DNA from 4 places in the Photorhabdus temperata genome. Region 1 is predicted to be linked to each of the others. Evidence: predicted binding sites of a transcription regulator. Region 1 holds the regulator's gene; each other region holds the start of a gene.

Region 1 (8,032 bases):
CAGTTGCAAATTGTCCTTGGACCGGGAAAAGCCCAGGCTGCGGCTGAAATAATGAATCAATTGCTGGATTCTTCTGCCCATACAGAACAACCGGCACGGAACGACACTGATTTAACCCATATAGCCTCCGCCAATAAAAAACAGTTTAAAGAGAAGCAGGTTAGTGCAGTACATAAATTCCTGACGAAATTCGCTACTATTTTTACACCGATGATCCCCGGCTTTATTGCCGTTGGTCTATTGTTGGGCTTTGCCACTTTACTTGAACAGATCGCCATTCAGGGTGCTGAACATCCTAATACCGTATTAATTGAAATCATCGGTTATATGAAAGTATTCAGTAAAGGAATGTTCAGCTTTTTGAGTATCCTGGTTGGCTATAACGCGCAAAAAGCCTTTGGTGGTTCCGGTATAAACGGCGCGATTATCGCCTCGCTGTTTGTACTGGGCTATAACCCGGATGCCACCAGCGGTTTCTACTCCGGTATCTCCACTTTCTTTGGTTACAGTATCGATCCACGCGGCAATATTATCGGTGTTCTTATTGCCGCTATTCTGGGAGCATGGGTAGAACGACAAGTTCGTAAGATCATTCCGGACAATCTGGATATGATCCTCACTTCAGCGATTACCCTGCTGATCATGGGAGCAATCGCCTTTATTATTATCATGCCGTTAGGAAGCTATCTGTTTAGCGGCATGTCATGGTTATTCCTTAATCTTAACGGCAATCCTTTTGGTACTGCGATATTAGCAGGACTATTTCTGCTCGCCGTTATGTTTGGTGTACATCAGGGATTCGTCCCGGTCTATTTCGCGCTAATGGACGCACAAGGCTTTAACTCTCTGTTCCCAATCCTCGCTATGGCTGGAGGCGGACAAGTTGGTGCAGCACTGGCGCTGTATGTCAAAGCGAATAAAGATTCTCTGCTGCGTACTCAGATAAAAGGCGCCATTATTCCAGGCTTTCTCGGTATCGGTGAACCCTTGATTTACGGAGTAACCTTGCCACGCATCAAACCTTTTATCACCGCTTGTTTGGGCGGGGCCACCGGGGGGTTCTTTATCGGTCTGGTGGCTTATTTAGGTTTACCTATTGGATTGAATACGGTTTTCGGTCCATCCGGGTTGGTCGCACTGCCACTGATGACCTCCAACAACGGTATTTTTATCGGGATGGCAGTTTATGCCACCGGATTGGTGGTTGCTTATATCAGCGGTTTTGTCCTGACTCTGCTGTTCGGCAATAAAAATGTCGATTTGACTTGATATTGCCGATTTGCACATCACCACAAGTCAGCGCCCGCAGCAGAGCAGAACCGCTGTCAATCCCAAAGAACGGACAAAACCAAAGTTGGCACCAGATGAGGTCAGTAACATGTTGTTTGGACCTGGGGTAATCGCAGAAATAAACAAAAAAGTTATTAATGAAAAAATCAGGCTTGCTGTCATGAATGGTTCCTTTCATCCTGAATAATTGAGTTTCCCTTTCACAGAAAATATCAGTATGTTATTTACCATACAAGATAACTAATCATTTAACCCGAAACCATTATGTCCGATATCTTTCGTCCTCTAACCGGAGCCAGTAATCCGCATTTGCAGACACTACTCCCGCGTCTGGTGCGGCGGTATCCTGAACTGCAACCATACTGGCAACGACTTAATTTGCCGGATAACGATTTTGTTGACCTGGCATGGAGTGAAGATCCAGCAACCGCAGCACATAAGCCACGGCTGATCCTGTTTCATGGTCTGGAAGGCAGTTTCCACAGCCCTTATGCTCACGGTTTGCTTCGTATCTGTCAGAAAAAAGGCTGGCTTGGCGTTGTCATGCATTTCCGTGGATGCAGTGGTGAACCGAACCGCCAAAAACGTCTCTATCATTCTGGCGAAACAGGAGATGCCCGTTATTTTCTGAACTGGTTAAAACAGACCTACGGTGATGTGCCAACCTCAGCCGTGGGTTATTCCGTCGGCGGTAATATGCTGGCCTGCTATCTGGCAGAAGAAAAAACACAGGCCCGGCTCAATGCGGCAGTTATTGTTTCTGCCCCTCTGATGTTAGAAGCCTGTTCCAGCCGGATAGAAAAAGGATTTTCTCAGGTTTACGAGCGCTATTTGCTTAACAATCTGAAACGTAATGTTACCCGCAAATTGCTACGCTACCCAGGTTCTCTGCCTATCAATCTGTCCCAAGTAAAAGGATTGAAACATATTCGTGAATTTGATGAAATTGTAACCGCAAAAATCCACCGTTTTAGAGATGCAGCGGACTACTACCACCAGTGCAGCGCTCTGCCACGCCTGTCTGACATTACGGTGCCACTGTTGATTATTCATGCCAAAGACGATCCCTTTATGGCGCCAGAAGTCATCCCTGATCTCAACACCTTACCCAAAAATATTGAATACCAATTGACAGAACATGGTGGACATGTCGGCTTTGTCAGCGGTTCACTCAAAAAACCACAAATGTGGCTGGAACAACGTATTCCAGGCTGGCTGTCATCTTATCTGGAGCAACAACGATGATTATTCCATGGCAACAGCTGGAGCCAGAAACTCTGCTAAATTTGATAGAGAGTTTTATCCTGCGGGAAGGCACTGACTACGGCGAATATGAAAAATCCCTTGAGCAGAAAGTCGCTGACATACGTCGTCAGTTGGAGCAGGGGGATGTTATGCTGGTGTGGTCTGAACTGCATGAAAGCATCAATATTATGCCAAAAGAAATGTTCCATTCTTAACATTATGGAGTTTACTGCTTATGTCTGCCAAACATCCGATTATTGCGATTACCGGCTCCAGCGGTGCCGGAACAACAACAACCAGTTTAGCTTTCCGTAAGATTTTCCAGCAACTTAACATCAGCGCAGCACAGATAGAGGGGGATAGTTTCCATCGCTATACCCGCCCTGAAATGGACGCAGCAATCCGTAAAGCCAAGGAGCAAGGCAGACATATCAGTTATTTTGGGCCAGAAGCCAATGATTTTGGCATGCTGGAAAAAACCATGATTGACTATGGTGAAGCGGGTGAAGGCCGTTGCCGTAAGTACCTTCACACCTATGATGACGCGGTTCCTTACAACCAGCTCCCCGGTACATTTACTCCGTGGGAAGCCTTGCCAAAGCAGACCGATGTGCTGTTTTATGAAGGCCTGCACGGTGGCGTGGTAACACCACAACATAATGTTGCCAGTCATGTCGATCTGCTAGTGGGGGTGGTGCCGATTGTCAACCTTGAATGGATACAGAAACTTATCCGCGATACCGGAGAACGGGGACACTCACAGGAAGCGGTGATGGATTCCGTTGTTCGTTCTATGGATGATTATATTAACTACATTACCCCCCAATTTTCCCGGACACATATAAATTTCCAGCGCGTCCCGACTGTTGATACGTCCAATCCATTTTCAGCCAAAGCCATTCCATCCCTGGATGAAAGTTTTATTGTCATCCGTTTCCGTGACCTCACTCAAATTGATTTCCCGTATCTTTTATCAATGTTACAAGGTTCATTTGTTTCAAGCATTAATACCATCGTAGTTCCCGGTGGAAAAATGGGACTGGCCATGGAATTAATTATGACGCCATTGGTACAGCGATTACTGGAAGGGGAAAAAATTTGTTGATTAAAACCTGGGATAAATCCAGAAAACTCAGCGTTTGAATCCACTTCTCATATTATTCAGTTAAAAAAACAGGTAACTGATATTAGTTACCTGTCGTTATTTTTCAATCAGGAAATAATATCTTACTCTGCCTCTTTAATTTCAAAGCTGTAGGTAAGTTCAACTGATTTCCCCAACATCAACGAAACAGAACAATATTTCTCTGCGGAAAGCGTGACGGCGCGTTCAACTGCTTTATCTGATAAATCCTTGCCGGTAACAATAAAATGCAGATTAATAGAAGTAAACAAGCGTGGCGCCTCTTCACGACGGCGAGAAGTTAATTTCACTTCACAATCTTTTATGTCATATCGACCTTTCTGCAAAATAGAAATAACATCAATCGTGCTGCAACCGCCAACTGCCATTAATACCATTTCCATTGGGCTCGGTGCCTTATCGCCGGCATTTCCATCCATCATTATCTGATGACCCGAAGACGACTCCCCCAAAAGAGACAACCCTTCAACCCATTTTACCCGCGCTTGCATAAGTACCCCTTAAGTCATTTTTTGCATCAAAGCCTACTCTTTCAGTATTAAACTGGCAATCTAATGAGCGGTTTATTGTGCTGAAACAATACAAGACAAGACAGAAGCCTTTTCCTGTGTTAAAAACAGAAGCAGGTCTGGGTATATATGGGTTAAGATCAATACTCAAGTTTCAAATTTCAGATAACCTATATAAAACCCTCACCTGTCGGTTTTTCAGCAAACTAATATGTTAAGCTAGTGTCTTTTAAGCCAGCCTGACGAGAAACTTTTAGGTTCTCGTGTTATTTAGGCAGCGATAACAACAGAGGATGAAGCGAATGGTTCTCGGCAAGCCACAAACAGACCCCACTCTTGAATGGTTTTTGTCACACTGCCATATTCATAAATATCCATCCAAAAGCACGCTTATTCATCAAGGCGAAAAAGCAGAGACGCTTTACTACATCGTAAAAGGTTCTGTTGCGGTTTTGATTAAAGATGAAGAAGGCAAAGAGATGATCCTCTCCTATTTAAACCAGGGAGATTTCATTGGCGAGCTTGGATTATTTGAAGAAGGACAAGAGCGTACAGCCTGGGTACGGGCCAAAAGCGCCTGTGAAGTAGCGGAAATTTCCTATAAAAAATTCCGTCAACTGATTCAGGTAAACCCAGATATTTTAATGCGTTTATCTGCCCAAATGGCAAGCCGTTTGCAAACAACTTCTGAGAAAGTCGGTAACCTGGCTTTCCTGGATGTAACCGGCCGGATTGCTCAGACTTTACTGAATCTGGCGAAACAACCAGATGCAATGACCCACCCGGACGGAATGCAAATCAAAATCACTCGTCAGGAAATTGGTCAGATTGTTGGCTGTTCCCGTGAAACGGTTGGCCGTATTTTAAAAATGCTGGAAGATCAAAATCTGATCTCCGCACACGGCAAAACAATTGTTGTTTACGGTACACGTTAATTCCTAATTAATCAGCGCATTATATTGCGCTGATTTTTATTTACACCAACTGACTAATTGCCTTCTCCAGCCGTTCCATCCCCTGGGCTATCTCCTCTTCACTGATAATCAGCGAAGGCGTGAAACGCAGTACATCATTACCGGCACTCAATAACATCAGACCATTTTCAGCCGCCAGTTGCAGGATCTCTTTAGATTTTCCCTGATACTGCGCTTTTAGTTCCGCACCAATCAGCAATCCCTTGCCACGGATTTCACCAAATATCGAATATTTTTGATTGATATCATTCAGAAAATTCACAATCAAATGATGACGTTTTTCAACACCATCCAAGACCTCTGGCGTATTGATAATGTCAAAAGCAGCATTTGCAACCGCACAAGCCAGCGGATTACCACCATAAGTTGTGCCGTGAGTTCCCGGCACCATCACCGAAGCGATATTCGCTGTAGTCAGCATAGCACTGACAGGGAAACCACCTCCCAGCGCCTTCGCTGTGGTGATAATGTCCGGCACAACATCATAATACATATAAGAAAATAACTTACCGGTACGGCCCATTCCACTTTGTACTTCATCAAATACCAACAATATCTGATACTTATCGCAAAGTTCACGCAACCCATGAATAAATGCGGGTGTCGCCGGCGTGACTCCCCCTTCTCCCTGAACAGGTTCTAATACAACAGCACAAGTATGGTCATCCATGACCGCCTTTACTGCATCTAAGTCATTAAAAGGCACATGAATAATATCTGCGGGTTTTGGCCCAAAACCATCAGCGTATTTTGGTTGACCACCAACAGAGACCGTAAACAGGGTACGACCATGAAACCCCTGATGGAATGCGATGATTTTGGTTTTATATGGATGGTAACGGGTAATGGCATAATGACGCGCCAGCTTAAATGCAGCTTCATTCGCTTCCGCTCCCGAGTTGGCAAAAAATACCCGCTCCGCAAAAGTTGCATCAATCAGTTTCTGCGCGAGTATCAAAGCTGGTTCATTGGTGAAAATATTACTGATATGCCAAAGTTTCTCCCCTTGCTGCTTTAAAGCATCCACTAACTCAGGATGACAATGCCCCAAAGCCATAACAGCAATACCACCGGCAAAATCAATATACTCTTTCCCTTGCTGATCCCATACACGGCTGCCTTGCCCTTTCACCGGTATAAACTGTGCCGGTGAATAAATTGGCAACATGACTTGATCGTATGTATTTCTGTTTACTGCGGCATGCTCCATCATTTTCCCACCCGTTTTTTATATATACGCCATTCAAAAATGAAATTATAATCACTGAATATGCATAAAAAATCAAAGATGGGCAAATGAAAAAGATGAATAAATGAAGAAATTATTGGTATCTGGTTAATATCTAAGGAAGTTACTCAGTAGCTGATGCCCTTGCTCGCTGAGAATACTTTCAGGGTGGAACTGCACACCTTCCAAGGGCAAAGTACGATGACGAATTCCCATGATCTCATCTACATTGCCGTTATGCTGACTCCATGCAGTAACTTCAAATGCGGCTGGTAAAGTCTCTGCGGCAATCACCAATGAATGGTAACGGGTAACCGTTAATGGCCGGTTAAGCCCTTTGAACACACCTTGCTGATTATGATGAATAGCAGAAGTTTTCCCATGCATCACTTCCCTAGCTTTTACTACACTGGCGCCGAATGCCTGCCCAATTGCCTGATGCCCAAGGCAAACACCCAGAATCGGCAATTTATCCGCAAAATGAGAAATCGCAGCCAGAGAAATTCCTGCTTCATTTGGGGTGCAAGGGCCTGGGGAAATAACCAGATGTGTAGGCGCTAATCGCTCAATATCTTCAAGCTGTAATTCATCATTACGCTTGACTAAAACATCTGTTCCCAATTCACAAAAATATTGATATAAGTTATACGTAAAAGAATCATAGTTATCTATTATTAATAACATAGGAGTCTATCCTACCCATTTTTATCGCTGTATTTGTTGTCCTGCCAATCCTGCAATTTGTTTATCATGAACAACATGATTTCAGGTAAAACGGCCTAACGACAACGGGGCGGCTATCATAGCACATAAGCACTTGCAGCATAGTGTAACAAAATCAATGACTACTTTTTCCTCAACCAACTTACTCTCATACCGCTACAAAACATAGGCTCTTTTTGATATTCAATAAGTAAGGTAATTGTTATGAAGACAAAACTGATTATAGCATCTCTTTTTTTGTTGTCCTTCCCCGCGCTGGCTGCAACTAAAGCTGCAAATATTTTCTTCCCGGCAAAAGGGGTTATTTGTGATAAAAAAGGAAAATACTGCGCTGATCAGCAAGGTTTATCGCTAAAACTCACCGAGAGATATTTAGGGAAAAAAGCTTCGAAACACTTGAAAGAAATGATTGGTGATGGGAAAGATTTTGACCCTTCATCCTACACTTTGAGTAATGGTGTTCACTGTGAGAGTAAAGAGAAGAAGTGTTACAAAGACAGATATTATCCACGAACCGAAGAAAATAAAGAATTTACCAAGAAGCTGTATGAATAACGGTAAAACGGGCCTGCATTAAATGAAGGCCCAAATTGTTAATCAGATGAAAATTCACCGAGAGACCAGAAACTGCCATAATCGCAGTTGATCATTAATGTCTCAGAAAAAAGTTAAGGAATAATCTTAGCAGACAGGATAACCACGGGTTTCACCGGCACATTCTGATAGGGACCAACATTTTCAGTTTTTACTTGAGAAATTTTATCTACAACATCCATACCTTTTACGACTTTACCAAATACTGCATAGCCAAAGTCACGCTGACCATGATCAAGGAAAGCATTATCCGCTACGTTGATAAAGAATTGACTAGTAGCACTGTCTTTATCAGCGGTACGCGCCATGGAAATCGTTCCGCGTA
Region 2 (8,032 bases), on a different contig from region 1:
ATGCCAGGATAAATCCTATGATAAGGTCATGGAGTGTGTACGTAATTATGGTAAAGAGAGCGGTATCATTTGGCACAGTATGCAAAGTACGATGCCAAGTGATTTAGCTGAAGTTTGTCGTTGATATCTCGTTAGTATTTTTACTTAATGCCAAGTCTTAATCCAATTCATTAGTTTCAAATCAAAACTATTTTGAACTGACCCGGGGCAGAATACGCTGCCCCGGGAATTTTGTTTCTTTTTTCCCCTTATCTCAAGTCAATCATCAATATATAAATTCAGAATACTATTCTGAATTTATGGGTTTTTATTGAATTTTTATTTCGATTAATTGATGGTTATTGGTATCTTGTGGTTGTTTAATTGATTCATCATTTTCGCTGAAAAAATAAGAATAATTACTAGATATTCAATAATTAGCATGCGATATAAATCTTGATTTTTATTTTAATTTCATCATCTTAGTATCAGTCTTTGTAAATTGCTTGTGTATAAGCAACAAACATCCTTGTTGCATAAATGTAATATTATTGTGATCTAAATCATAAATGTAGATTATTGACGTTACCGATGATTGTCCTATATTGGTTTTTTTTAGGCAGCATATTATGCTTGGCTAAATTTTTAATCATCAGGGGACCATGATGAAAATCCTTGTTTTAGGTAGTGGCGTTATTGGTGTAACCAGTGCCTGGTATTTGGTACAGCAAGGTCATGAAGTAACCGTTATTGACCGTCAGGGAAGTGCTGCGCAGGAAACCAGCGCGGCGAATGCCGGTCAGATCTCGCCAGGATACGCAACGCCGTGGGGAGCGCCAGGTATCCCACTGAAAGCCATTAAATGGATGTTTCAACGTCATGCTCCGCTGTCTATCCGCCCTGATGGTTCGTTGTTTCAGTTACGCTGGATGTGGCAGATGTTGCGCAATTGTGATGCAAGCCACTATGCAATCAATAAAAGCCGGATGGTACGGCTGGCAGAGTACAGCCGCGATTGTATCAAACAGTTAAGGGCAGATACCGGTATTCAATACGAAGGTCGTCAGGGGGGCACACTTCAATTATTCCGCACCAATAAGCAGTTTGATAATGCGATGAATGACATCGCGGTTCTTGAGCAAGAAGGTGTGCCTTACAACCTGTTAACGGCAGATAAACTGGCGACAGTCGAACCGGCACTGGCCCATGTCGCTCATAAACTGACGGGAGGCTTACAATTACCGAACGATGAAACGGGTGATTGTCAGCTTTTTACCAAAGAATTGGCAAAAATAGCAGAAACGGCTGGGGTTACGTTTTTGTTTAATAAACAGGTCAAACAGTTGCTGGTAGAGGAGCATCGTATTACGGGTGTCCAGTGTGAAGATGGCGTCATGACGGCAGACAGCTATGTTGTTGCGATGGGCGCCTATTCCACTGAACTGTTGAAGGGTCTTGTCAAAATCCCGGTATATCCACTGAAAGGTTATTCATTAACTATGCCTATCGTAGACGCAGAACGGGCTCCGGTCTCGACTGCGTTGGATGAAACATACAAAATTGCGATCACCCGGTTTGACAATCGTATTCGTGTTGGCGGCATGGCAGAAGTTGTGGGCTTCAATTTGAATGTGCTTAAAGCACGTTGTGAAACATTAAAAATGGTGGTGCAGGATCTCTATCCGGGAGGGGGCGATATTGCTCAGGCTAATTTCTGGACAGGCTTACGGCCAATGACACCAGACGGTACTCCAATTGTTGGTCCGACTGACTATAACAATCTCTACCTCAATACAGGACATGGCACGTTAGGATGGACAATGGCATGTGGTTCCAGTCAGTTACTGGCTGATCTTATTTCAGGCAAGAAGACTTCCATTGCTTCTGATGATTTATCAGTATTCCGTTATGTTAATGGTTTTAATACGAAATTAGGGTCATGGGGCCATCAATTGCACACTGAACTGAGGGGCTGATATGCCACGTCCGATTTCGGCAACGATCCATCTTGATGCGTTGAAAAATAACCTGGCGATTATTCGTAATAGGGTCGGTAATAGCAAAATCTGGTCTGTAGTTAAAGCAAATGCTTATGGGCATGGCCTGCGTTGTCTATGGCGGTATCTCGATCAGACAGATGGATTTGCTTTACTTGAGTTTAATGAGGCCATTTTATTGCGGGAGCAGGGTTGGCAGCGGCCGATCTTGCTGTTGGAGGGGTTTTTCAAACCTGAAGATTTGTCGATAATTGATCAGTATCAGTTGACAACGGTAGTACACAGTCATTGGCAACTTAAAGCAATCGAGATGGCTAGTTTGAATAGGCCAATCGATATTTATCTAAAACTAAACAGCGGCATGAATCGGTTGGGCTTTCCTGCGGATCAATATAGAGAGGTTTTATCGCTGGCAAGGGGGATCCGGCAAATTGGGCAAATCACGTTGATGTCGCATTTTGCGAATGCAGATAATAAAGAAATTGGCGTTACGGAACAACTTAACATTATTAATTCAGTCAGTCAGGGTTTGGATATTGCTCAATGTTTGGCTAATTCAGCCGCGTCTCTGTGGTATCCGCAAACTCATCGGGATTGGGTACGTCCCGGTATTGTGCTTTATGGTGCTTCTCCGAGTGGAAAGTGGAAAGATATTGCGGATATTGGGTTGCAAGCCGTGATGAGTCTGCAAAGTGAGATTATTGCCATTCAGCATCTCAAGGCTGGAGAAAAAATCGGTTATGGCGGTAAATATACCGCATCAGGCCCTATTCGAGTCGGTACTGTTGCCTGTGGTTATGCTGATGGCTACCCCCGTAAAGCAATGACAGGAACCCCGGTTATTGTCGATGGCGTCAGAACTCAGGTGTTAGGAGCAGTATCAATGGACATGCTGTCAGTGGATTTGACACCTTGCCCGCAAGCCCAAATTGGCAGCCCTGTCGAATTGTGGGGGCAAAACCTGCCGGTGGATGATGTGGCAGAGATCCCTGGAACGATTGGTTATGAATTGTTGTGTGCACTGGCGGATCGGGTCCCGGTATCTCTATGTCATTAAATACCAGATAGGACGGTTTTGCTCTGATTGAGAGAATGATAAATAATAATTTATTGCTGGTATTATTCAGAAAATAAGTTATCGATTTCTCTAAATTAATATATTTGTTTTTCACATATAATCTGTATGTTTTCGTTAAGAAAATTAAGCATAATTTAGACATATAGTGCTTTTTGGACAAAAATACTATGTTATTCTTGGAAATAAGGGAGATGATCTTTTACACTTACACTTGATAATAGCCAATCGCATAATTGTTTTATAGGAAATAGTTAATAATGATCAACAAAGCAAAAGTTCTAGCGGCAGCCATCACTTTTTGTTTTTCTTCATCGGTAGCTTATGCAGGGCAGTGGTCAGTTGGCGTATCTGTTCTGGCTCAGTCACCACCTTATAAGGGAGTAAAGAGTAAAGATAAAGTGTCACCTGTTCCAATGGTTAATTATGAAACTGACAATTTCTATTTTCATACTTTAGCTGCTGGGTATTATTTGTGGAACGAACCGAAAGATAAATTATCTTTGGATGTGTATTATTATCCTCAAAGTTTCAGCCCAAAAGACAATGAAGATAAGCAGCTGAAAAAGCTGGATAAACGTCGCGATACCATGATGGGCGGTTTTAGTTATCGTCATATTGAAGATTGGGGAACGTTACGCAGTTCTTTTGCGGCGGATACTTTAAGTAACAGTAAAGGGATCACGGTTGACCTGGCTTATTTATATGACTTTGAAATAGGGAGTTTGTCATTACAACCAGGATTAGGTGTGGTCTGGAATAGTAAAAAACAAAATCGTTACGAATATGGTATTAAAGAGCGTGAATCACATCGTAGCGGGTTGGAAAAATATACGCCAGGTGATAGTTGGACTCCCTACCTGGAATTATCTGCCAATTATGAATTTAACCAGACATGGTCTGTATTTATGATGGGGCGTGTTGAATGGCTACCGTCTGAAATTAAAGATAGCCCAATGGTTAATAAATCATATTCAAGTATTGTCTGGACAGGTATTACATATAGTTTTTAATTACCCGAAACGATAATACCGGATAGAGACTGAATTCACCGGATTGTATTCAGTCTTTTTTGTGGTTTTTTTTAAGATATTTACGGATGGTCTTTCCGGCAACGAATGACAACCGAAATGTGCGCTGGGCATGGCCCAAGAATAACGCATGTTGTAAACAGATTAAAACAAAAGAGCCGCCAGAAAGGCAGCTCTTTTCAGGCAAGGTGATGACTCAGTTATTTAGAGATGTGAGTGATCAGATCCAGAACTTTATTAGAATAACCTGTTTCGTTATCATACCAGGAAACCAGCTTCACAAAGTTGTCATTCAGAGCGATACCGGCTTTTGCATCAAATACAGAAGTCAGTTTTTCGCCGTTGAAATCGTTAGACACCACGTCATCTTCGGTGTAACCCAGAACGCCTTGCAGTTCACCTTCAGCGGCGTCTTTGATGGCATCACAGATTTGCTGATAAGTCGCTGGTTTTTCCAGACGTACAGTCAGATCAACAACAGAGACGTTAGGAGTAGGAACACGGAAAGCCATACCGGTCAGTTTACCGTTCAGTTCAGGGATAACTTTACCTACTGCTTTCGCTGCACCGGTAGAAGATGGGATGATATTCTGAGCGGCGCCACGACCACCACGCCAATCTTTCGCAGAAGGGCCATCCACTGTTTTCTGCGTCGCAGTGGTTGCGTGAACAGTGGTCATCAGGCCTTCAACGATGCCGAATTTATCATTGATAACTTTAGCCAGCGGCGCCAGACAGTTAGTGGTGCAAGAGGCATTGGAAACGATGTCCTGGCCTGCGTAAGCTTTGTGGTTAACCCCCATAACAAACATCGGTGTGTCATCTTTGGACGGGCCGGTCAGAACCACTTTTTTCGCACCCGCGGTAATGTGCTTACGTGCAGTTTCATCAGTCAGGAAGATACCTGTTGCTTCTGCAACAACATCAACGCTCACTTCATCCCATTTCAGGTTAGCGGGATCTCTTTCTGCTGTAACACGGATAGTTTTACCGTTAACAACCAGATGGCCGTCTTTTACTTCAACCGTTCCATTGAAGCGACCGTGAGTTGAATCGTATTTCAGCATGTAAGCCATGTATTCGGCGTCCAGCAAATCGTTGATTGCGACGATTTCGATGTCTGAACGTTCTTGTGCAGCACGGAAAACAATACGGCCAATACGACCAAAACCGTTGATACCTACTTTGATAGTCATAGTGTTCCACCAGCTATTTTTTAGTGAATTAAAAATTATTACTAAAGTTACCAAAACCTTGCCAGCCGTCAAGCGGAATCGTGTCAATAGTCGAAAAACATCGACTTTGAGTACACCATTCAGACGCTTGCTATACGGTACCAGCAATCGATCCGCCCATCATTATCGGGGCACCGACAGATATTGAAAGTTAATCGGTTAGATATGCGAGTCACATCACAAATAGTAGGATAAACATCTTTAGTTAACCGCTTAAAATAGATTCCACTGATGTAATGTTAATCTTTTGTTATTATCATTTGATTTTATTGAAAACATGAGTCTTATTAAGGTGGTCGTTATGGCTAAGAATCCTGATGTTTCCCTTTATACAGAGCTTACTGATATTCAGCGTCATGTTACCCAGAATGCCGGGACGGAACCGCCATTTTCGGGGAAATTGCTACATAATAAAAAAAGTGGCGTGTATCATTGTCTGTGCTGTGGGCAGCCGTTATTTATGTCCAATACTAAATTTGATTCAGGCTGCGGTTGGCCGAGTTTTTACCAGCCTGTCAGTGATGATGCGGTGCTGTATCTTGATGATAATAATCATAATATGCAGCGTATTGAAGTTCGTTGCCGCCATTGTGACGCTCATTTGGGGCATGTGTTCCCTGATGGTCCGAAACCAACAGGAGAACGTTTTTGTATCAACTCGGCTGCGTTAAGTTTCACTGATGAAAATACAGGTGATAAAACAGCCGGTTAGACACTTTTATCATTGCCGGCATCGCCGTTAATTTATGTAAGAAAAATCGTTTCAGCTAATTCTGGAAAATAATGAGGAAATATCAATGGAACTGGATGATCTGTTATCAGTAATGACACCAGAGATATATCAACGCCTGGTTCAGGCAGTCGAACTGGGTAAATGGCAGGATGGTGAGCCTTTAACTGTAGAGCAGAAAGAGAATAGCCTGCAAATGATTATGTTATGGCAAGCAAGGCATAACCATGAACCTGAGCATATGACAATCGGTACTGATGGTCAGTTGGTGATGAAGAGTAAACAAGAACTGAAAGCGGCCTTTCAGTCTGAAATGGTGGCAACATTTAAGCCATAATCTTCGCAAGATGGCTATGAAAAGGCTGAGTTTGTTGAACTCAGCCTGGCCTTGATGGGTATCAGAAAAGGGCGCTTTCTAACTGGGCAAGCTCTATCAGGATCGCGCCTTGTGTTTTTATCTCTTTGAATGCGGATTGGCTATCACCTGGACTGAGGTTAACTCCCCGACAACCATCAGTGATTACCCAGGTTTCATAACCTAATGCCAGCGCATCCAGCGCGGTAAACTTCACACAATAATCAGTGGCAATACCAATAATAAACAGGCGTTCAATTTGCTCTGTTTGCAGCCAATCGTCAAGCCGGGTTTTACTCTGATGGCCGTTATCAAAGAAAGCGCTGTAGCTGTCGATCTGTGGATTTTCGCCTTTGTAGAAAACCTCAATAATGGCCTGCTTGTTCAGTTGTGGATGGAAATCAGCGCCATGTTGCCCCTGAACACAGTGTTCCGGCCACCATACTTGCGGAATACCGTTCAATATACCGATATCCCCGATCTTCTGACCGGAGTTTACTGCAAAGCTCATATGTTCAGCAGGGTGCCAGTCTTGGGTGGCAATAATGCTGATATTGTGTTTCAGACAGATATCAATTGCCTGATTTGCAACATCAATGACGTGCTCGCTCTCTTTTACGGCTAACGCACCGCCGGTACAGAAATCGTTCTGTAGATCAATAAGTAATAGGGCTGTTTTCATCTCTTTCCCAGATTATTTGTCGGCATAACTTAATTCACCACGTAAATTTTGTTGCATTAAATAACGAATTTTTTCACTGCTATAGGGTTGACTGAGTAAATAGTGCAACTTAGTTAACGTTGCTTCAAAGGTCATATCGTAGCCACTGATAACACCGGATTCAGCCAAAGCATGACCGGTTGCGTAGCCTTCCATGTTTACCCTGCCAGAAATGCACTGAGTCAGATTGACAACCACAATCCCTCTCTCTGTCGCCTGTTTTAGCTCTTTCAATAATTCAGGATGCTGTGGCGCGTTGCCGACGCCATATGAGCGCAGGATTAAGGTTTTAACCGGTTGCATTAAAATATTATTCACAACCTGACTGGAAAGGCCGGGGTAAATAGTTATCACGCCAATGGGCTGAGGGGTGATCTGATGAGTGATAAATTCGCCATGGCTGGCAGGGGCCGGACATGCATTGAAGGTTTTGATGTTAATACCCGCTTCCATCAATGGGGAACAGTTTGGTGAGGCAAAAGCATCGAAACCGTCTGCATGTGCTTTGACTGTCCGGTTCCCACGGAACAATTTATTATTGAAAAACAGGCTGACCTCGTTAACGGGATAGTTAGCGGCAAGATAAAGCGCATTCAGCAAGTTTGTCTGCCCGTCAGAACGCAGTGCTTCTAGTGGAATTTGTGATCCTGTCACAATCACTGGCTTACCCAGATTCTCAAACATAAAAGAGAGAGCGGATGCGGTAAATGCCATCGTGTCCGTGCCATGCAGGATCACGAAACCATCATAATCATCGTAATTTTGCCGGATATCGTCAGCGATAAGTTGCCAGTCTTCTGGCGTCATATCAGAAGAATCAATCAGTGGTTGATGTTCACGGATGGTGAATGTCGGCATTTCAGACCGGTGGAATTCGGGCATTTTGGTGAGTTGGCGCTGTAAATGCCC
Region 3 (8,032 bases), on a different contig from region 1:
ATGAATACGGATCCTGCACATGACATCAACCATATTATGAGGGTAGTACAAACGTCAGAAAGATTATGTCTGCAAGAGAAAGCAAACAGTAAAGTAATCATACCCGCAGCTTACCTGCATGATTGTTATGCTCTCCCCAAAAATCATCCAGACAGAGGGAGAAGTTCACAAATTGCTGCTGATATAGCGATCACGTTTCTGGAAAAGATAGCCTACCCCCAGAAATACCTTTCAGACATTCATCATGCAATTGTCGCCCACAGTTTCAGTGCAAATATAGTACCGACAACCTTAGAAGCGAGGATCGTTCAGGATGCAGACCGTCTAGACGCACTTGGCGCAATCGGTATCGCCCGGTGCATTCAGGTCGGTATAACATCCAACAGTCAGCTGTATTCTGAAATTGATCCATTTTGTGTTGATAGGGAACCAAATGACAAAATGTATACCGTGGATCATTTTTACACCAAGCTTTTTCGGCTCCCTGAGACAATGCAAACTACAGCCGGCAAAAATGAGGCCCACAAGCGGGTATCATATATGAAAGGGTACTTAGAACAGTTGAATGATGAGATTCAATAAACAACCTGAAAGCCAAATACCACTAAAAGGAAGCAATCCCCAAGAAAACTGAGCACACCGCGATTGAAACACTCGGTAGATTGCAGTGCACTGACAACAAAAACGGCTCCTGTAAAAAGGAGCCGTTTTATCATTTAAATATCAGTCAATTACTGCGCGTTGCTGTTGTTATAACGACGGCGTGGAGCAGATGAACCATTATCATCGCTACGGCCACGGAAATTGCTACGGTTTTGGCCTTCACCACGACTTTCACCACCGCGACCTTCGCCACTACGGCGTTCACCGCTGAAACGACGACCACCACCGTTGAAATTCTCGCGATCACGGCGAGGAGCATTACCACTACCGTTACCATTACCATTACGTGGGCCACCACGGCGTTCGCGACGTTCAAATGGCTGTGCATCACCCATTAACTGCATATTCATTGGCTTATTCAGAATACGGGTACGGGTAAAGTGAGACAATATTTCGCCTGGCATACCTTTTGGCAGCTCAATTGTTGAATGAGTTGCAAACAGTTTGATGTTACCAATATAACGGCTGCTGATATCGCCTTCGTTAGCAATCGCACCAACGATATGACGAACTTCAACACCATCGTCACGACCCACTTCAATACGGTACAGTTCCATTTCGCCAACATCACGGCGCTCACGGCGAGGGCGATCACCACGTTGTTCACCCCTATCACCACGATCATCGAAACTATTGCGACGACGATCATCACGCTCGTTGAACTCACGACGAGGACGGCGAACCGGATCTGGTGGCAGAATCAACGGACGCTCACCTTGTGCCATTTTCAACAACGCCGCTGCCAGAGTTTCTATATCCAAATCTTCCGCAGGTTGCAATTTGGACAACAGAGCACGGTACTGCTCCAGATCGCTGCTTTCCAGTTGTTGCTGTACATTAGCTGCGAATTTTTCCAGACGGCGCTGACTCAACAACTCGGCATTCGGCAGTTCAACTTCAGGGATAGTCAACTTCATTGTACGTTCAACGTTACGTAACAGGCGGCGTTCACGGTTTTCTACAAACAGCAACGCACGACCAGCACGCCCCGCACGACCTGTACGGCCAATACGGTGAACATAAGATTCCGCATCCATTGGAATATCATAGTTAACAACCAGACTGATACGCTCAACATCCAAACCGCGCGCGGCAACATCCGTTGCGATCAGAATATCCAAACGACCATCTTTCAGACGTTCCAGTGTCTGCTCACGCAGTGCCTGGTTCATATCACCGTTCAGGGCCGCACTATTGTAACCACTACGCTCCAGTGCTTCCGCCACTTCCAGCGTTGCATTTTTGGTACGCACGAAAATAATCGCAGCATCAAAATCTTCAGCTTCCAGGAAACGCACCAGTGCTTCATTTTTACGCATACCGTAAACAGACCAGTAGCTCTGGCTGATGTCAGGACGGGTAGTTACACTCGCCTGGATACGCACTTCCTGAGGATCGTTCATGAAACGACGAGTGATGCGGCGGATAGCTTCCGGCATCGTTGCAGAGAACAGCGCAGTTTGGTGCTCTGCCGGGATCTGGCTCATGATGTTTTCAACATCTTCGATGAAGCCCATACGCAGCATTTCGTCTGCTTCATCCAAAACCAAACCGCTCAGGTTAGAAAGATCCAAAGTACCACGCTTCAGGTGATCCAGAAGACGCCCAGGTGTACCTACAACAATTTGTGGGCCCTGGCGCAAAGCACGTAATTGAACGTCATAACGTTGCCCACCATACAGAGCAACAACATTCACGTTACGCATATGTTTAGAAAAATCTGAGCACGCTTCAGCTACCTGTACCGCCAGTTCACGAGTCGGTGCCAGCACAAGGATCTGCGGAGCTTTCAGCTCAGCATTGATGTTATGCAGTAAAGGCAAGCTGAATGCCGCCGTTTTACCGCTGCCGGTCTGTGCCATACCCAACACATCACGGCCATTTAGTAAATGGGGAATACATTGTTGCTGGATTGGAGATGGCTTTTCATAGCCAAGATCTCCCAGTGCAGAAAGAATAGGTGCTGATAAACCCAGATCAGCAAAAGAGATTTCAGTCTCAGTGGTCATGTAATGGTGCCTCATTAGTTATGGCGGCCAGTCTACATAACGCATTGAAAAAAATTTCGGTCATTTTCATTTAAAATGTGAACTGGCTCAAAGTATTTAATTAAACGAACAAACAAGCCCTCATCGGTCAAGATGATGGACTTTACTAATCGATCTCGAAATGTTCGTCAGCTATTGCTGGTCCGATTCTGATAGGTCGTCTTGTTCCTGGCCTAACAGCGCCAATTCCAACAATGCATAGCGGTGCTCAACAAAGTTATGTGCGTTGTTAGCCACCGTCAGCTTGAATAACGCAGATGCGCTATCCTTGTCCCCCAGACTTAGGTAATGTTTACCTAAATAGAAGTCAGTTTCACTGAGATGCTCAGCGAGCGAAGTGTTATCCGTTGCATTCTCTTTCAGGCGATCCATCAATGTATATTCACTGATTTTGCCTAAATAGAATTCAACTATATTCCAGCCCCATTGCCCCCGGTTCGCTCTTTCGTAGTGTTGCGACAAGTTTACCATCGCTCCTTTAGGATAAAATTCTTTTTCCACCAGGTACAACCACAACGAACGGAAGGGATCATTTGGATCGTCTTGATAAAACGCCTGCAGATCATCCTGCGCTAACTTATACCGGCCACCGTAATACAACGCGATGCCGCGGTTCAGACGCGCGTAATTGTAAGTTGGATCAAGCTCTAATACAGAATCAAACGCTTCATAGGCGGCATCAAAATTGCCAGCCTGCGTAAAGTAAATTCCCAGATAATTAAAAATCTCTGGAATATTAGGCCGAATAGACAAGGCAATAGAAAAATCATTCCGTGCCAAAGCTCTCAGCCCGAGACTATCATACAGCACACCCCTCTCATATAAAAGCTGTGCGTACTCATCTTCTGTCAATGATCGACTCGCAAGAATCTGTTCCATACGGGCCAGAATAACTTCCTGCTGCAATGAAGGTTGTAATGGAATAGCAAAAACTTCGTTTTTACGCCAATCCTTGCTGCTGCATCCTGCCAAAATAAGTATTGCTACAGCATAACACCAGCGCAGAAAAAAATTCATTTCCTACTCCCAAAGTCAGACATTGATTAAGAATGCCCTATCACCTATTGCATTTATTGGGCCTCCTGCCCTGAGTCTATTAAACGGCGCTTTTTTACAAGACACCGTTTATGACATCAAATTTATTCTGCTGATTGTGGTGCTGGTGGTGCTTCCTCAACAGCTGTGCCGGCTGTTGCTTCTTTGATGCTCAGGCGAACACGGCCCTGGCGATCAATTTCCAGTACTTTAACTGATGTTTCCTGACCAACCTGCAAATAGTCAGCCACTTTCTCAACACGCTTATCAGCAATCTGCGAAATATGCACCAGACCTTCTTTACCACCACCGATAGCAACAAATGCGCCGAAATCAACGATACGGGTTACCTTACCGGCGTAAATACGGCCAACTTCGATCTCCGCAGTAATTTCTTCAATACGACTGATTGCATGTTTTGCTTTTTCGCCATCAGTTGCAGCAATTTTCACTGTGCCATCATCTTCGATCTCAATGGTAGTCCCGGTTTCTTCAGTCAGTGCACGGATAACCGAACCACCTTTACCGATAACATCTTTGATCTTGTCAGGGTTGATCTTGATAGTATGAATGCGTGGTGCAAATTGAGAAATATCATCACGTGGAGTGGTAATTGCCTGCTCCATCACGCTCAAGATATGCAAACGCGCACCTTTTGCCTGATTCAACGCAACTTGCATAATTTCACGGGTGATACCTTCAATTTTGATATCCATTTGCAGCGCGCTGATACCTTCACAGCTACCCGCTACTTTAAAGTCCATGTCACCCAGATGATCTTCGTCACCCAGAATATCAGACAGCACAACAAAGTTATCACCTTCTTTCACCAAGCCCATTGCAATACCAGCAACAGCGGCTTTAATCGGCACACCTGCATCCATCAACGCAAGAGATGCTCCACAGACAGATGCCATTGAAGATGAACCATTAGATTCTGTAATTTCAGAAACTACACGAACTGTGTATGGGAACTCGTTAGCTTTTGGCATGACTGCCAATACACCACGTTTAGCCAAACGGCCATGCCCAATTTCACGACGCTTTGGTGACCCCATCATACCTGTTTCACCAACAGAATAGGGAGGGAAATTATAGTGCAGCAAGAAGCGATCTGTACGTTCGCCCATCAGCTCATCAATGATCTGTGCATCACGTTCTGTCCCCAGCGTCGCAGTAACCAGAGCCTGAGTTTCACCGCGGGTAAACAATGCAGAACCGTGAGTACGGGGCAGAACACCAGTACGTACGTCCAACGCACGAACCATATCTTTTTCGCGGCCATCAATACGTGGTTCACCGCTCAGGACACGGCTACGAACAACATTTTTCTCTAAGCTGCCCAGAATTTCATGGATTTCCGCTTCTTCCAAAGTTTCATCCTGTTCCAACAACGCAGCTGTAACTTCATCTTTGATAGCATCAACCTGAGCATAACGCTCCTGTTTCTCAGTGATACGATAAGCATCACCCAGACGGCTTTCTGCCAATTCAGCTACACGATCATGCAGCGCCTGGTTAACAGGTTCTGGCACCCAATCCCATTTCTCTTTGCCCGCTTCCGCAGCCAACGCATTAATGTTATCAATAACCACTTGTTGTTGATCATGACCGAACACTACCGCACCCAGCATTTGCTCTTCAGTCAGCAGATCTGCTTCAGACTCCACCATCAAAACAGCACCGGCAGTACCTGAAACCACCAGATCCAGACGGCTGTTTTTCAGCTCATCACTGGTTGGGTTCAGTACATATTGATCATTAATATAACCAACGCGGGCCGCGCCAATCGGGCCATTGAATGGAATACCAGACAATGCCAGCGCAGCAGAAGCGCCAATCATTGCAACGATATCCGGGTTAATTTGTGGATTGACAGAAACCACAGTCGCTACAATCTGAACTTCGTTCAGAAAACCTTCCGGAAACAGAGGACGCAAAGGGCGATCAATCAAACGGGCTACCAACGTTTCGCCTTCTCCTGGGCGACCTTCACGACGGAAGAAGCTGCCAGGGATACGGCCTGCGGCGTAAGTACGCTCCTGATAGTTAACCGTCAGCGGGAAAAAATCCTGACCAGCTTTTACTTTTTTCTGACCAACAACAGTGACGAATACAGCAGTGTCATCCATATTGACCATGACAGCAGCCGTGGCCTGGCGAGCCATCATACCAGTTTCGATAGTAACGGTATGTTGACCATATTGAAATTTACGAACAATCGGATTCAGCAAAATAATATCCTTTCGTTAACGTTGTCTTTTATATTCAGCAGACAACAATGAATGATCTCTTCATGCCACATCCTCGCGACTAATGACAGGTCTCATTCCTTTAAGCACTCTCATTAGCCGCGCGAACCTCTGTAACCGAAGAGCCTTACCCAAAAATCATCATTAGCATTCTTATGCTGCTACATATGATGATTTCTCAGAAGAAAAGGGGCCATATATGGCCCCTTTCCACTGAAACTTGCTTGATTAGCGACGTAAGCCAAGACGCCCAATCAGCGCAGTGTAACTTGTTACATTCTTACGCTTCAGATAGTCCAGCAATTTACGACGCTGAGAAACCATGCGCAGCAGACCACGACGGCTATGGTGATCTTTTTTGTGCTCTGAAAAATGGCCTTGCAGGTGGTTAATCTGTGCAGTCAGCAGAGCAACCTGCACTTCACTAGAACCACTGTCATTCGCATCACGACCAAATTCAGCAATAATTTGCGCTTTTGCTTCAGTACTTAGAGACATATTACAACTCCAAAAATACATAAATTAAAATTACGGGTGCCGATCTCTAATTCAGCCACCCAACATATAGCTGCGCCATTCTACGCTGCAAATAAGTTAAGCGCAAGATAACCCCAAATACCCTAATCCCGGCTTTCAACAACCAAACGGCGAGGAGCAACAAGCCCATCGTCATTGATAACAGCAATGCCAATGAATTTGCGTTCATTACCCTCAGTTACGCGCACCATACTCTCAACCAGAGCCAGAGATTTAGCACTTCGTACCGCCTGACCTTGTTTAAAATAAGCCGCAACTACCGGAAGTAAATTAACCTCTGGGAAATGAGCAACTGCACTATCCATTGGTAATAACAACGGATCAATTAATTCGTCTACAGGTATTTCCCGATCTTCGGCCTGCTTTTGCAATTCATATAATTGCTCAAGCGTAACCATTCGATCACTTGGATAATTCGCTACCTGTAAACGACGTAAATAAATAACGTGTGCGCCACAACCTAATAATTCGCCTAAATCATCAATAATAGTGCGAATATAAGTTCCTTTCGAACAGTGTATTTCCAATTCCAGTTCATCATCTTCCCAGCGGATAAACTGTAATTCATAGACCGTAATTGGCCGTGCTTCCCGTTCTACTTCAATACCTTGACGGGCATACTCATACAGTGGTTTCCCCTGATGTTTCAGTGCAGAATACATGGAAGGGATTTGCATAGTATTACCACGGAATTTAGCCAAAGCTTCATTAAGCTGAGCCTGATTTAGCCGGATTGCTCTTTCACTGATGATCTGTCCGTGTGAATCAGATGTGTCAGTACGCTGGCCAAGACGGGCTATCACCCGATAACGCTTATCAGAATCAAGTAAGAACTGGGAAAACTTCGTAGCTTCACCGAGACAAACCGGCAGCATACCCGTTGCCAACGGATCCAACGCGCCAGTGTGACCAGCTTTGTTGGCGTTGAAAATACGTTTTACTTTTTGCAACGCATCATTAGAAGAAATATCCTGCGGCTTATCCAGTAACAACACGCCATGTATATCACGACCGCGACGACGACGCCCCATTACTTCTCCTCTTTATGATCCACAGAAGCCCGGCGCTGTTCATCATTCTTCACGACATTAGTAACCAGATTGGACATCCGCATCCCCTCTACCAGGGAATTATCATAGGAGAAAGTCAGTTCTGGTACGACACGCAAACGCATTGCTTTACCCAGCAGAGAACGAATAAAACCAGAAGCTTCATTCAATGCCTTGATACCGTTTTTCACCACATCGGAATCATGTTCTTCAGTCAACACATTCAGAAAGGTAACAAATACTTTGGCATAAGCCAAATCACGGGAAACTTCAACGCCAGAAACAGTCGCCATGCCGATCCGGGGATCTTTTACTTCTCTCTGTAAAATGATGGCAATCTCTTTTTGCATTTCTTGTGCAACGCGCTGAGTACGGCTGAATTCTCTTGCCATTGTTATATCTCCTGACATTTGGGGGGCATAAGCCCCCCAACAATGAAATTAACCAG
Region 4 (8,032 bases), on a different contig from region 1:
GAAGCTGATAATCGAAAGAATCAATATTACCGGCAACACGATATGGATAACCAGCAATGTCTACATTTGCATTAAGATTAAAAGCCAGCTCTTGCTGATTCTTACTGACCTTACTGCTCAATTCCACACTGATATGGTTTTGATCACCCCGTTTCATTAGCAGATTAATATCGCGGACATTCAACTGAACGTGATCATCGCTTTGCCAGATAAGTAAACTGTCAGCGACTTTAATTCTGGCAATATCAAGTTTCCAGCGTTCCCCTTTAGCGACAGGATTTGCTGTATTTCCTTTCGGTGCAACAGGGGCATTCTCTTTTTCCTGAACTTTGCTTTCCGGGGTTAATCGCAACACCGCCCCTTTTAACATCACCTCTTTAACTGCAAGCTGGTGGGAAAGCAGTGGCCACAACTCCACATCCAAGCGCATATTTTCTGCCGTCACTGCCGGCTGCGCCGCTCCCGGTGCAGTCAATGACATGCGCCCGGTAATAATGCTGAGTTTTGGCCAGACATGCCAGCGCATACCGTCTTGCAGAACAAGCTGATAGCCACTCTTCTTTTGCACCTGCTTAACCATATAAGCACGAAAGTCATTCGGGTTCACTAACATGACTAATGCCGCTAAACCGGTAATAATCACGACCAGCAAAATAACCAGTGTCGTCAGTAATCTTTTCATGACTTCCTCAGCTTTATTAAAACGGTAAATGCGACTCAGTAACCGATAAAAACATTAATCTTCATCAATACGGCTACCCACCGCACCTTGCTGATTTTTATATTTTGCATCCTGACGACGATTATATGGACGATCAGCCGGGCCAGATAACGGTTCAAAACTCAACGCACCGATCACCATACCCGGACGCAGCGCCAGAGGCAATTTACCCGAATTATAGAATTCGAGAACAACCTGACCATGCCAGCCCGGATCGATGCGGTGCGCCGTCACATGCACCATCAATCCAAGACGGGCAAGAGAAGAACGTCCATCAAGCCAGCCCACCAAATCATCAGGCAATGTGACGGATTCCAGAGTGACAGCCAGTGCCAACTCTCCGGGGTGGAGGAAAAAAACCTCATCGTCAGGCAGGATAATTTCATCGCTCATCACGCGATCAAGGGCAGCGCTCACTTCATCTTTTGGGCCACTCAAATCAATATACGCGGCAGTATGACCACGGAAAACACGAAACTGATTTCCAAGGCGCACATCAGCCGTTGCCCCGTTAATTCGTTCAATCGGCGGACGCGGAGAAATGACCAATTTACCTTCATCAAGCCATTTAATAATGTCACGGTCACAGAGTCGCATTCTTTTCCCTCTCAAATACGATGATGCTTATCAATGCCTGACAAGCAAAGTTTTATTATTCGCAGAACTGACCAATTTTGGCTTTCAGCACATCAATCGCTACGCGGTTTTTACCCCCGCGCGGCACAATAATATCTGCATATTGTTTTGATGGCTCAATAAATTGCAGAAACATTGGACGTACAGTTTTATGATATTGCTCAATCACAGAATCCAGAGAACGTCCCCGTTCATTAACATCCCGTTTAATACGACGCATAAGGCAAATATCCAACGGGGTATCAATGAAAATAGAGAAGTCCATCTCCTGGCGCAAGCGCTTATCCGTCAATAGTAGAATACCTTCCAGAATAATAACTCTTTTCGGTGCAAAATGAATCGCTTCTGACTTGCGGGTGTGAACGACATAATCATACTGTGGTAATTCAATTGATTTACCGGCTTTCAGATCTTGCAGGTGAGAAAAGAGCAGACTGTGATCCATGGAACTTGGATGGTCATAATTGGTCTTATAACGCTCTTCCATTGACAGATCGCTTTGGTCTTTATAGTAACAATCTTCCGGGATAATACCGATGTTGTGATCACCAACCTGAGCGCGTAATTCACGGTAAAGTGTATTCGCAATGAGACTTTTACCTGAGGCAGATGCACCAGAAATTCCTACAATTGTGCACTGATGTGCTTCGTCAGCCATAATAGAGATTAACCTGATTCTAGAAAAAATGGGGAACAAAGCACCTAAGAGTGCTAAGTCGGGCGAGATTATAGGGAGTTAATGATATCTGTTCCAGTGTAAACAAGATTAAGTCTCATTTTTTTCGAAGCGTTTCGCATAAAAACCATGCAACAGAGATGAATCTGAAAAGAATTCTTTCTTCGATACGCAAAAAACGGGTAATGAAAATATCATGACCCGTTACGACTAATCGAATATGGCAAATATGGGTATTAAACAGCGCGAAATGAGATCTCGGTCGGTATCTTCTCACCCTGCCAGTACATCTGTGCAGAAATATTTGCCGCAATTTCCCGGTAAATATCCGTGAATTCACTATCAGGATTGCTGATAACAGTAGGCTCTCCACGGTCAAGATCTTCACGTAGCGAAATATGCAGAGGAACTTGTCCCAACAGTTTGCAATGATATTTAGCGGCCAGTTTTTCTGCCCCGCTGGTACCAAAAATAGGCTCCAGATGACCACAGTTGCCGCAAATATGCGCACTCATGTTTTCAACGATTCCCAGTACAGGAACTTTCACTTTTTGGAACATGACAATGCCTTTCATCGCATCAATTAAGGCGATATCCTGAGGCGTTGTCACCACCAGCGCCCCCGTGACCGGGATGTTTTGCGACAACGTAAGCTGAATATCACCGGTCCCCGGTGGCATATCAATAACCAGATAATCAAGATCCGGCCATAATGTATCCTGTAGCATCTGCATCAATGCCTTGCTGGCCATCGGGCCACGCCATACCATGGCATTGTCATCCGTCACCAGATAACCAATAGAGTTAGTGGCAAGGCCATGAGTCATAATAGGCGCCATATGCTGCCCATCCGGGGAAGTTGGGCGTTCTTTGGTGGTTCCCAACATGCTCGGAACCGAAGGACCGTAGATATCCGCATCCAGAATACCGACTTTGGCCCCTTCCTGAGCCAACGCCAATGCCAGGTTTACCGCAGTGCTGGATTTACCCACGCCACCTTTACCTGAGCTGACAGCCAAAATATTACGGACACCATTAATTCCCGGCAAATCGTTAGCGCGGCGTAATGTGCTGATATCATGGTTCAATTTCCACGCAACAGATTTTGCCCCGGTCACTGACTGCAATTTTTGCGTTGTCGCCTCTTTCAGCGCTTCAAAACCACGCTGCCAGACAAATGGCATTATCAATTCAATGTGCAGAACCTCATCAAGCATCGTACAGTGATGCAGCGCTTTCAGAGCTGTCAGATCGCGTTCCAGTGTCAGGTGTGTAAAGGTAGCAAGTATTTTTGCTACCTGAGATTTCAGCAGGTCAGGGTTGGTCTGCTCGGGGGATTTTGCGCTCATCCCGGCTCCTTTGATTGTCATGATTAACTATAAAGCCATCCTTTCATCATAACAGAACCCAATGAGTTCGGATAAGGTCAGCAACAAAAACCCACTTCTCACTCACTGATTCAATTTTTATCCAATAAAACCCGCGAAGATCAAGAGTTACCCTAGCGACAATTTTTTTGATCAGGTAACATCAAACTCCCTTTTCATTTATTGGAAGTCAGATCCTTACTATGTCTCAAGTCGCAAAAAAATTATTGGTGACGTGTGCGTTGCCATATGCTAACGGTCCAATCCATCTTGGTCACATGCTGGAACATATCCAGGCAGATATTTGGGTCCGTTTTCAGCGAATGCGCGGCAAAGAGGTTCACTTTATCTGCGCCGATGACGCTCACGGAACACCAATCATGCTGAAAGCACAGCAAATGGGTATTGCTCCCGAAGAGATGATCGCCGCCGTGAATCAGGAGCATCATCAGGATTTTACTGGCTTTTCAATCAGCTATGATAACTATCACTCTACACACAGCAGAGAGAACCAGGAATTATCAACTGAAATCTATCTGGCGCTGAAAAAGAACGGCCACATTAAGAACCGCACTATTTCTCAGTTATACGATCCTGAGAAAGGGATGTTTCTGCCTGATCGCTTTGTAAAAGGCGCCTGCCCGAAATGCAAGGCAGAAGATCAATATGGCGATAACTGTGAAGTTTGTGGTTCAACTTACAGCCCAACAGAACTGATTAACCCACGTTCTGCTGTCTCCGGCGCAACGCCAGAAATGCGTGAGTCAGAGCACTTTTTCTTCGATCTACCTGCATTCAGTGACATGTTACAAGCATGGACCCGTTCCGGCGCATTACAGGAACAGGTTGCTAACAAGATGCAGGAATGGTTTGAATCCGGCTTACAGCAGTGGGATATCACCCGTGATGCACCTTATTTTGGTTTCGAAATTCCTGATGCACCGGGCAAATATTTCTATGTCTGGCTGGATGCGCCTATTGGCTATATGGGTTCTTTCCAAAACCTGTGTGACAAACGCGGCAATCTGAGCTTTGATGAGTTCTGGGCAAAAGATTCCACCGCCGATCTTTATCACTTTATTGGTAAAGACATTGTCTATTTCCACAGCTTGTTCTGGCCTGCCATGCTGGAAGGCAGCGGTTACCGCAAACCAACAAATCTGTTTGTTCACGGCTACGTCACCGTCAACGGCACGAAAATGTCCAAATCCCGCGGTACGTTTATCAAAGCCGGCACTTATCTGGATTATCTGGATGCAGACTGCCTACGTTATTACTATGCGGCCAAACTCTCTTCCCGTATTGATGATATCGACCTGAACCTGGAAGATTTTGTTCAGCGTGTTAACAGCGATATCGTTAATAAAGTTGTTAACCTGGCTTCCCGTAACGCGGGTTTCATCAATAAACGCTTTAGTGGCAAGCTGGCGGATAAACTGGCTGATCCGGCGCTTTACCAGAAGTTTATTGATGGCGCGAAAGTGATTGAAGAAGAGTTCAACAATCGCGAATTCAGTAAAGCAATCCGTGAAATCATGGCATTGGCTGATTTGGCAAACCGTTATGTGGATGAGCAAGCTCCGTGGGTTGTGGCAAAAGAAGAAGGCCGTGATGCGGATCTTCAAGCTATCTGTTCAATGGGCATTAACCTGTTCCGCGTTCTGATGACTTTCCTGAAACCGGTTTTGCCAAGTCTGGCAGAACGCGCAGAAGCTTTCCTGAATACAGAACTGACCTGGAATGGCATTGAACAACCTCTGCTGGATCATCAGGTTTCCACCTTTAAGGCCCTGTTTAACCGCATTGATATGGATAAAGTCGATGCGATGGTTACTGCGTCTAAAGAAAGCATCAGTGCACCACAAAAAGTCAGCGGTCCACTGGCAGAAGATCCGATTCAGGATACAATCACTTTTGATGATTTCGCCAAAGTTGATATGCGCGTCGCCCTTATCAAACAGGCTGATTTTGTAGAAGGCTCAGATAAGCTGCTGAAGCTGACGCTGGATCTTGGTGGTGAAACCCGCCAAGTGTTTTCCGGTATCCGCTCCAGCTACCCTGATCCAAAAGCACTGGATGGCCGTTTAACTATAATGGTTGCTAACCTGGCTCCGCGTAAAATGCGCTTCGGTATTTCTGAAGGAATGGTGATGGCTGCTGGGCCTGGCGGAAAAGATATCTTCCTGCTCAGTCCTGACAGTGGCGCACAACCGGGTATGCAGGTTAAATAACAGTCAATTTATTGCCAATATACCCAATAGATTTCAAGTTGCAGCGCGGCGGCAAGTGAACGCATCCCCAGGAGCATAGATAACGATGTGACTGGGGTAAGTGAACGCAGCCAACAAAGCAGCAACTTGAAAGATGAAGGGTATATATCTTACAAGCGGGGATCAACAATGGTCCCCGCTTTTTTTGAATGTGATCTATGGCACATTCCCAGGGTTAATTGTATGATGAATTCCTCACTGGAATTAGGAATTTTGTTATGTCGTTTCGTGAAGTACTGATTATAGGTTGGCAGTACCTGCGAGCATTTGTACTGATTTATCTATGTTTGTTGGCAGGCAATGCCATCTCTGCTCTGTTACCCATCGCAGTCCCCGGCAGCATTATCGGTATGTTGATATTGTTTGTCTTATTGGCTTTCCAATTGATCCCTGCCCACTGGGCAAAACCAGGTTGCAGTCTGTTACTGAGAAATATGACCCTGCTGTTTCTGCCTATTGGTGTAGGCGTTATGAATTATTACGATCAACTCAGCCAACAGATATTACCGATTGTCCTCTCATGCCTGATCAGCACCGCAATGGTTATGATTATTGTTGCTTACAGTTCCCATTATGTTCACCGCGAACGTTCAATTATTGGCTCTGTATCAGAAGTTAAGACTAAACAAGAAAAACAAGAGAAATAAGTATGTTAAGTCACATTTGGTGGTCACTGCCATTAACATTGATTGTATTCTACGCCGCCAGAAAACTTTCACTAAGATTCAGAATTCCTATTCTGAATCCCTTATTGGTTTCTATCGCTGTACTGATTCCAATATTGTTAATAACCAATACCCCTTATGAGCACTATTTCGCCGGCAGCCGAATTCTTAATGATCTGCTCCAGCCCGCCGTGGTTGCGCTGGCATTTCCTTTATATGAACAGTTGCACCAGATCCGCTCCCAATGGAAGTCCATTATCAGTGTCTGTTTTATCGGCAGTATTGTCGCTATGGTTACAGGTACAGCTATTGCATTGTGGATGGGCGCAACACCTGAAATGGCCGCCTCGATACTGCCTAAATCAGTCACTACGCCGATCGCAATGGCAGTAGCAGATGCAATCGGTGGTATTCCGGCAATCAGTGCCGCTTGCGTCATTTTTGTCGGTATTCTTGGGGCAATATTTGGTCATAGCCTGTTCGATCTCTTGCAAGTGAAAACCAAAGCATCGCGTGGTTTGGCAATGGGAACGGCATCACATGCTTTAGGCACCGCCCGTTGTACAGAAGTCAATTTTGTTGAAGGCGCATACAGTTCATTAGCATTGATGACCTGCGGTATCATTACTTCACTGACTGCCCCTTTTATATTCCCAGTGCTGCTATATCTATTTAGTTAATTACCCGTTGAAAAATTTGATACAAATCTCTCAATTACCAACTTTAATTACATAATTTTCATTATTTTTGTGATGCTTGTCACATTAAAAATCTAATCAGAGCATCTAGAATGATCTTAAGTTAATTTGGAGATCATTCTATGCAAGCTCGCTTTCGCTCTATCTGGGCACAATTGCCATCTAAACTACAGGGCGCACTTTTGCCTTATGCAGGAAACGACAACTTTCCTGCCATGTTGACGGCTGAACAAGCTGAATCGGTCAAGAAAACCTGTGGCTTTGACGATAACACATTGGCTATCGCCCTGCTGCCACTTGCAGCGGCATGTTCCCTGGCTCCGATATCACATTTTAATGTCGGCGCAATTGCCCGTGGCGAAAGCGGAAATCTCTACTTCGGCACAAATATGGAATTTACCAATGTGCCATTACAGCAAACTATTCATGCGGAACAATGTGCTATTACTCACGCCTGGTTACGCGGCGAGAAAAAACTGGTATCTATCACGGTTAATTACTCTCCATGCGGTCACTGCCGCCAGTTTATGAATGAACTTAATAGTGACACACAATTAGAGATCCACTTGCCAAAACAGGCACCTTCAACATTAGGTCACTATTTACCAGACGCTTTCGGTCCAAACGATTTGGGTATCACTACTCTGTTGATGGACCCGGTTAATCATGGTTATAAACTAGAAACCACTGATAAACTTGTACTAACCGCACTAGATGCGGCAAACCGAAGCCACGCTCCATACAGCAATTCATACAGTGGTATAGCACTGCTGGGAAAAGATGGAAAAATCTATCCTGGGCGTTATGCAGAAAATGCCGCATTTAACCCAAGTTTACCCCCGTTGCAAGCTGCCCTGATCCTGATGAATATTTCTGGTGGTGATTGTCTGTCTATCGAAAGAGCGGTATTAGTTGAGAGAAAAAACAGCGACTTGTCCCAACAAAGTGCAACTCAATCCACACTTGCTGCACTAGGCTGTAGTAAATTTGAGTATCATA

Evidence for each region. The regulator CRP, encoded in region 1, controls carbon source genes, mostly activating them, when cyclic AMP is high. The targets are predictions, from matches to a motif close to ATGTGANNNNNNTCACAT.
Region 2: msrB (peptide-methionine (R)-S-oxide reductase MsrB) is a predicted target of CRP. The motif match lies at 5,483-5,500, and genes of this name have one in related genera.
Region 3: yrbN (protein YrbN) is a predicted target of CRP. The motif match lies at 2,748-2,765, and genes of this name have one in related genera.
Region 4: LGZ99_RS03550 (CidA/LrgA family protein) is a predicted target of CRP. The motif match lies at 5,820-5,837, and genes of this name have one in related genera.

Annotation. Positions count from the first base shown of each region.
Region 1 is NZ_JAJAFX010000027.1:49,520-57,551, reverse strand. It holds gene murP (PTS N-acetylmuramic acid transporter subunit IIBC) at 1-1,269, shown strand, start outside; partial or broken gene LGZ99_RS12285 (LysE family translocator) at 1,327-1,452, opposite strand; gene LGZ99_RS12280 (hydrolase) at 1,555-2,535, shown strand; gene LGZ99_RS12275 (YheU family protein) at 2,532-2,750, shown strand; gene LGZ99_RS12270 (phosphoribulokinase) at 2,771-3,640, shown strand; gene LGZ99_RS12265 (OsmC family protein) at 3,763-4,170, opposite strand; gene crp (cAMP-activated global transcriptional regulator CRP) at 4,491-5,123, shown strand; gene argD (bifunctional acetylornithine/succinyldiaminopimelate transaminase) at 5,164-6,375, opposite strand; gene LGZ99_RS12250 (aminodeoxychorismate synthase component II) at 6,499-7,074, opposite strand; gene LGZ99_RS12245 (YcgJ family protein) at 7,318-7,668, shown strand; gene ppiA (peptidylprolyl isomerase A) at 7,782-8,032, opposite strand, start outside.
Region 2 is NZ_JAJAFX010000002.1:106,647-114,678, reverse strand. It holds gene fadR (fatty acid metabolism transcriptional regulator FadR) at 1-124, shown strand, start outside; gene LGZ99_RS01145 (D-amino acid dehydrogenase) at 645-1,955, shown strand; gene dadX (catabolic alanine racemase DadX) at 1,957-3,033, shown strand; gene LGZ99_RS01135 (MipA/OmpV family protein) at 3,312-4,064, shown strand; gene gapA (glyceraldehyde-3-phosphate dehydrogenase) at 4,283-5,278, opposite strand; gene msrB (peptide-methionine (R)-S-oxide reductase MsrB) at 5,619-6,029, shown strand; gene LGZ99_RS01120 (YeaC family protein) at 6,115-6,384, shown strand; gene pncA (bifunctional nicotinamidase/pyrazinamidase) at 6,446-7,084, opposite strand; gene ansA (asparaginase) at 7,097-8,032, opposite strand, start outside.
Region 3 is NZ_JAJAFX010000009.1:58,044-66,075, reverse strand. It holds gene LGZ99_RS05275 (HD domain-containing protein) at 1-582, shown strand; gene LGZ99_RS05270 (DEAD/DEAH family ATP-dependent RNA helicase) at 732-2,672, opposite strand; gene yrbN (protein YrbN) at 2,662-2,736, opposite strand; gene nlpI (lipoprotein NlpI) at 2,844-3,728, opposite strand; gene pnp (polyribonucleotide nucleotidyltransferase) at 3,851-5,980, opposite strand; gene rpsO (30S ribosomal protein S15) at 6,227-6,496, opposite strand; gene truB (tRNA pseudouridine(55) synthase TruB) at 6,619-7,566, opposite strand; gene rbfA (30S ribosome-binding factor RbfA) at 7,566-7,976, opposite strand.
Region 4 is NZ_JAJAFX010000006.1:50,129-58,160, forward strand. It holds gene asmA (outer membrane assembly protein AsmA) at 1-682, opposite strand, end outside; gene dcd (dCTP deaminase) at 737-1,318, opposite strand; gene udk (uridine kinase) at 1,374-2,015, opposite strand; gene apbC (iron-sulfur cluster carrier protein ApbC) at 2,270-3,382, opposite strand; gene metG (methionine--tRNA ligase) at 3,604-5,631, shown strand; gene LGZ99_RS03550 (CidA/LrgA family protein) at 5,889-6,317, shown strand; gene LGZ99_RS03555 (CidB/LrgB family autolysis modulator) at 6,320-7,015, shown strand; gene cdd (cytidine deaminase) at 7,156-8,032, shown strand, end outside.